2 regions of the Bacillus sp. ISL-47 genome follow, and region 2 is predicted to be linked to the other one. Evidence: riboswitches for the same ligand, from Rfam matches in the RefSeq annotation. Region 2 holds a riboswitch; the other holds the start of a gene.
The links. A riboswitch is a leader RNA that binds a small molecule or an ion and turns the genes downstream of it on or off. The one in region 2 is predicted to bind lysine.

Region 1 (3,426 bases), on a different contig from region 2:
TTGATAAAGGCTGGATGTGCGTGCAGGTTTTCTTCATTAGGCAGGGCAAACTCATTGAGAGGGATGTATCCATGTTCCCGATTCATAATGAACCTGAGGAAGAAATTTTAACATTCCTTGGCCAATTTTATTCAAAAGCCAACCATTTTAAACCGCGCGAAATATTGGCTCCCGACTCTGTTGATACTGAAATGGCAGAACAGCTTCTTGGTGTGAAAGTGTTAAAGCCACAGCGCGGCCAAAAGAAGGATCTCGTTAAGCTCGCCTATAAAAATGCGAAGATCGCTCTGCAGGAGAAGTTCTCTTTAATTGAACGGGATGAGGAACGTACGATAAAGGCAGTAGAAAATCTTGGGCAGCAGCTTGGCATCTACACTCCCCACCGAATTGAAGCATTTGATAATTCAAATATACAGGGAACAGACCCTGTTTCTGCCATGATTGTCTTTATTGATGGAAAGCCGGAGAAAAGGGAATACCGGAAATTTAAAATTAAATCTGTCAAAGGCCCTGATGACTATGAATCCATGAGGGAAGTGGTTCGCCGCAGATATACCAGGGTATTGAAAGAAGAGCTCCCTCTTCCTGATTTGATATTGATTGATGGAGGCAAAGGCCATGTGGAAGCTGTAAGAGATGTGCTTGAAAATGAGCTGGGTCTTGATATCCCTATTTCCGGGCTGGTTAAGGATGAAAAGCACAGGACATCCCAGCTCCTTTATGGCAGTCCGCTTGAGATTATTCCGCTTTCCAGAAACAGCCAGGAATTTTATTTGCTGCAGAGAATTCAGGACGAGGTTCACCGCTTTGCAATCACTTTTCACCGTCAGCTCCGTGGAAAAAGTGCTTTTCAGTCAATCCTTGACGAGATTCCGGGCATTGGCGAGAAGCGGAAAAAGCAATTGTTAAAGGCTTTTGGCTCCGTTAAGAAAATGAAAGAGGCATCCCTTGAAGACTTCAGGGAAATAGGCATACCTGCAAATGTAGCAGAAGAACTAAAGCAGCGCCTTGAGGAAAAGAACGGAAAAGCGTAACCATAAGCGATTAAATGGAGATAGACAGCCATTTTTTGATATGTTATAATAATTGAAACTTTATATCAATATCACTTTATAGCGATAAAGTATGTGTTCGAAAAGAAAGCTTTTCTAAATTTTTCGAACAGCATCGTTAAGTGAAGGTAGAGGTGCGAACTTCATCAGTAAGAGCTTGGAGAAGAATGAGCTTCCGTGAAAAGCTTTGAAAGGGAATGTTTGCCGAAGTGAAGAAAATCTCATCAATTTCTTTGCTGGTTCTGCATTAAATAAATGCAGAATTGTCAGGGCTATGCCGTCCTGGAGAGCTATCTCACTGTGTTTGCTTCTTTTTTACATTTGGCTGCACAGCAATGGGATAGTATATCTCATTGCTTTTTTTAATGTCCAAAAAACGGAAGTAAACTGGTAAAGGGTAATTTACATAGGGACGGCAAACAATACAATACAACAAGATTGTTTAGAAAGAAGGGGAAGTTGTGGGAATCATTGTGCAAAAATTCGGAGGCACCTCGGTTGGTACCGTTGACCGAATTCAAAATGTGGCCAATCGGGTGATTGAGGAAAAGAAAAGAGGAAATGATGTCGTCGTGGTGGTTTCAGCCATGGGGAAAACGACAGATCAGCTAGTCGGTATGGCAAAGGAGATCTCTCCTGCTCCAAATAAACGGGAAATGGACATGCTGCTAACAACCGGTGAACAGGTGACCATTTCTTTGCTTTCCATGGCTTTAGGTGCGAAAGGGCACCCTGCCGTCTCATTTACAGGCTGGCAGGCCGGGATTAAGACTGAACCAGTCCACGGGAATGCAAGGATATTGGACATTGATACAAATAAAATCCAAAAGGAACTGCAGCAAGGCAATATTGTCATTGTTGCCGGATTCCAGGGGATGACAGAGGATGGTTCAATCACTACATTGGGCCGCGGAGGATCGGATACTACCGCTGTTGCATTAGCGGCTGCACTAAAAGCTGATAAATGTGATATTTACACCGATGTAACCGGGGTATTTACAACCGATCCGCGGTATATAAAAAATGCAAGAAAGCTTTATTCCGTTTCCTATGATGAAATGCTTGAGCTTGCGAATTTAGGGGCAGGCGTTCTCCATCCAAGAGCAGTAGAATTTGCCAAAAACTATGGACTTCCGCTTGAAGTGCGTTCAAGTATTGAAAAGGAATCCGGAACAATTATTGAGGAGGAAGTAAAAATGGAACAAAACTTGGTCGTGCGCGGTGTGGCATTTGAAGATGATATTACAAGGGTGACAATACTCGGCCTTCCTAATTCACTTACTGGCTTATCAACCATATTCTCAGCACTTGCTAAAAATCACATTAATGTGGACATCATTATTCAAAGCATGACAGAGGCCAAAACCACCAACCTGTCATTCTCGATCAAAAATGAAGATCTGACTGATACTGTAAAGGTATTGGAAAAGAATAGGGCTAGTTTAAATTACGAACGCATTGAATGGGAGTCAGGACTGGCGAAAGTCTCGATTGTAGGATCAGGTATGATTTCCAATCCAGGGGTGGCAGCAGAAATGTTTGAAGTGCTTTCAGATAATGAAATACAGGTGAAAATGGTCAGCACATCGGAAATAAAGGTTTCTGCTGTGGTGAAAAACGAAAAAATGCTTGAAGCAGTTGATGCGTTGCATGAAGCCTTCCAGCTGTCAGGTTCTGCGGTAAAAGCCTAATTTTAGACACGAGGTAAATAAATTTGCTGTGTTATAGGATCATTGTTGATTTGGCTGTGGATTGAAGCGGAATGTGCGAGATCCTCGAAAATGCTTCGCATTTCCTTCTTAGGTGTAAAATTGGGAAGTTCATTCAAAAGTCCTGCGGGAAAAGCGAGTCAAAGGGAGACCCCACAGGTGCAGGTGCCGAGAAGCCCCGGGACTGCCCCGGTTGGCTGAGCACCTGAAGCAAAACCAACAAGCTAATTTAACAGAGCCAAAAACATAAACAAAAAGCTTTCAAAAGGAAATTTTTTGAAAGCTTTTTGCCCAAACTTAAATGAAATCACACGGAAGCATCTTTTTTATCCCATTTTACTGTGATTTGGATTTTTCCGGTTTTTTTGCGTGGATGTTCAAAGGCTTCGCAAATGACATCCTTCTGAAATTCTATTTGCTGGGCTATAAACCCAGCTTCAAGCTGAAAGGTGCAGTCATCATTCTTTTTGCATCGGTCGGTGATCAGGGGGCTGGATAATTCCATTTCAACTTCGTGCTTTGTTTCGTTTTTTATGGAAAGGTTTCCCCAGCCGGCGCTATGGAAAAACTCGGCAAGATGTTCGGCTGAACCAAGAGGATATTTGCGTGCAAGCCTTTTGCCGGCCCAATATAAAATTTCCGGTGCTTCATTGCCTAATAGGTCA
Region 2 (3,426 bases):
TAAAGGGGGGATTTGTTTTGGCAAAATTTCGCGGCCGGCTGCCCCGGAAAGGTCCGTTGCCGTTTCGGTATGTTTTTCTGCTGACCTTCGTCTTTTTTGTTTTTTCAACAGCTGCCGGCCTATGGATTATCAATGAAGGACTTAAACCCACACTTATGAGTTATGCCGATTCTCAAACAAGAAAAATCGCATCGTTGGTTATCAACAATGCGATCAATAAAAAAATCACAAATGTCATGGATTTGGAAGACATGTTTGAAGCAAGCGAAAGCGGTGTCGTCAGCATAAATGTTGAAAAACTGAACAGGGTAAAGGCCGAAGTGACCGAACTTGTTCAGGATAATATTAAAAAAGCGGAAAAAGGAGATCTCGATGCGTTAGAATCGTTTACAGATGTTGAGATTAATACAGAACAAAAGCAGAGTTCAAATGGCATTGTCTATTATGTGCCTCTTGGGCAGGCGACCAATAATGCGCTTCTCGGGAACCTGGGGCCAAGGATTCCCGTCAAGTTCAATGCAGTTGGTTCCGTTACGTCCAACTTCATTACCGAAACAAAGGACCACGGCATCAATAATGTTGAAGTGAAGGTTCTGGTCAGGTTGGATGTTCAGGTTCAAATCATTATCCCTTTTGCGACCAAAATCATTACCGTCCAGGAAGATGTGCTTGCAGCGTATGGCATATACCCTGGAAAGGTTCCTCAATTCTATAATGGCGGCGGAGGAACATCGCCTTCCATAGAAATTCCTGCAGGTCAATAAAGGCTTGCAAGAAGATTCACAGTTTGCTATACTTATATATACAATTGTATAAAAACCTTATCATATCCGATGGGGTAGAGGAGCAGGATTCAAGAGTAAGCTGTGTGAGGATGACAACCGTGACCGCAGCTGAAAGGGAATTTTGCCGAAGCAGAATAAATGGGTCAGCGTTTATTCCGCTGGGGTTACTTCGAATAGGAGTAACACTGTCATTATGAGGGGAAGGTATGAATATACTTTGTCAAAGCCTTCATAATGGGGAGCTACAGATCGTGATGGAGAAACTAATTACTTCAAAAGAGTAATGATAGATTTTTCTCTATCGTTACTCTTTTTTTATTTTCGCTCTGTCATCATCCATGTTGTTCCCCCTACGAAAAGCGAAAGGCGCCCGCCTGAGATGAACGCAGACTAAAATCGCCACATCCTGTGGCAACGTCTGCATGACCCGCATCCTCCCAAAAGCTGCCACTTTTGGTCGTGCGATGAATAGGCTGACGAAGCCTTCCTTATCCTGCGGGCCTCAAGCATAAGACAAGCCGGCATGAAGGTTGTTCTTTAACCTTCTTGACGGATTGAAGAAATGTTGAGGCGACTGCCCAGGGACGACAAGCATAAGACGGTCCCTGTAAGAAGGTGTTTTTTCCTTCTGGAAGGGAACGGCTTATGACCTCGAGTCCCTAGGAGCCGAAACTAGACACGCTTATGACCTCGAGCCGATGGCGCCTGTAGCTGGACACCAATCAAATTTCAGAGGAGGACAAGTAATGGCAAACACGATTTTTTCCCTGCTGCCGCCGCTGGTAGCCATCGCAATGGTAATCCTGACAAGGCGCGTACTGCTGTCTTTGGGAGTAGGGATCGTAACAGCAGCCCTTTTGCTGGCTGAATTCAGCATTACAGAAACATTTAGCATTATTTTTGATGCAGTAAAAGGAATTTTCGTTTCAGACGGAGAGCTGAACACCTGGAATGTATATATTATTTTATTCTTGCTTGTATTAGGAGTTATTACTGCATTTATATCTATTTCGGGCGGAAGCCGGGCATTTGGCGAATGGGCCATGAAGCGGGTAAAAACCCGTGCAGGTGCACAGATTGTCGGAGCTGTTTTAGGTATTATCATTTTTATTGACGACTATTTTAATGCTCTGGCAGTTGGGCAGATTTCACGTCCGATTACTGACCGCCAGCATGTATCCCGCGCGAAACTGGCATACTTGATTGATTCCACTTCAGCACCTGTTTGTGTGGTTTCGCCGGTCTCAAGCTGGGGAGCATACATCATTGCATTAATTGGCACTATCCTTGCTGCCCATAATGTAACAGAGTTTACTGCATTCTCGGCATTCATCCAGATGATTCCGATGAATCTGTATGTATGGTCTACTTTGGCTATTGTGTTTATTGTGGCATTAAGGAAAGTAGAAATTGGGCCTATGAAAGTTCATGAAAAGCGTGCAGTGGAAGAAGGATTAGTCATGGATCCTGACAAGCCTGCACCTGGTGAACTGAAAGATGATCTTCCAACAAGCTCAAAAGGTTCTGTAGGCGATCTTGTATGGCCGATTGTGGCTCTTGTCATCGGTACTGTTGGGGCAATGCTCTGGACAGGGTCCCAAGCGGTTGAAGGTAACGCAACGATCCTGCAAATCTTTGAAAACACAGATGTTTCGAAATCACTAATCCTTGGCGGGCTGATTGGCTTATTTGTCACAATGGCCTTATTCCTGCGCCAGGCCTTTGTTTTAAAAGGCATTAGCTCAAATGTCTTTGGAAAAGGGGTATGGGAAGGAATTAAATCCATGCTGCCTGCCGTTTATATCTTATTATTTGCATGGGCGATCGTTGACTTGATTGGCCGTCTGGAAACAGGAAAGTATTTAGCCGGGATCGTAGAAAGTTCAAACATGAGTACTTCCTGGCTTCCGGTTATTCTATTTATCATTGCCGGAATCATGGCATTCAGTACAGGAACTTCATGGGGATCCTTTGGCATCCTGCTTCCGATTGCAGGAGATATTGCCGCTGCAACAGACATTAATCTATTGCTGCCGGCAATGGCAGCAGTACTTGCAGGAGCAGTATTTGGAGACCATTGTTCACCTATCTCTGATACAACCATTCTTTCCTCAACAGGGGCAGGATGTAACCATATTGACCATGTGATGACGCAACTGCCATATGCTTTGATCTCGGCAGGCATCGCGTCGATCGGATACCTGATTATTGGTTTTACAGGAAGCACCATTTTCGCATTGCTGACTGTTGCAGTCCTTGTAATTGCCTTTGCACTAATAGCAGGCAATAAGAAAGATGGCATGATGCAAGAAAAGACAGCAAGCTAAACCTTTATACTGATGAATAAGGCTTTCTCTTTGTGAGAGAGCCTTTTTTTATTTAAGTACAGATCAAGCATGAATCTTATTCCCTTTTCCACATAAAAGGGGGCTCCTTATGGAGACCCCTTCAACTCTATTACCATTTATCGTTATCTTTTCTATTAACCGGACGGTCCATATCTTTTTCATCAGATACGTACTCACGGCCGCCATCTAGATGAACTTCTTCTTTTTTAAGATTCTCCGTTACCTGCTGTGTTTCCTGTACTTCACGCTTGCCGACAACTACTTCATCGGTAACAACAGGCTTTTTGGAAACT

Region 1: linked by a shared signal. The riboswitch ahead of J7I93_RS08115 (aspartate kinase) and the one ahead of J7I93_RS05055 (Na+/H+ antiporter NhaC family protein) in region 2 are both predicted to bind lysine.

What each region holds. Positions count from the first base shown of each region.
Region 1 covers NZ_JAGGQS010000020.1:154,501-157,926, reverse strand. Annotated here, with positions in the region: gene uvrC (excinuclease ABC subunit UvrC) at 1-1,034, shown strand, start outside; lysine riboswitch at 1,174-1,353, shown strand; gene J7I93_RS08115 (aspartate kinase) at 1,514-2,743, shown strand; gene J7I93_RS08110 (YslB family protein) at 3,069-3,426, opposite strand, start outside.
Region 2 covers NZ_JAGGQS010000011.1:77,092-80,517, forward strand. Annotated here, with positions in the region: gene yunB (sporulation protein YunB) at 18-764, shown strand; lysine riboswitch at 832-1,038, shown strand; gene J7I93_RS05055 (Na+/H+ antiporter NhaC family protein) at 1,532-3,112, shown strand; gene J7I93_RS05060 (YsnF/AvaK domain-containing protein) at 3,243-3,426, opposite strand, start outside.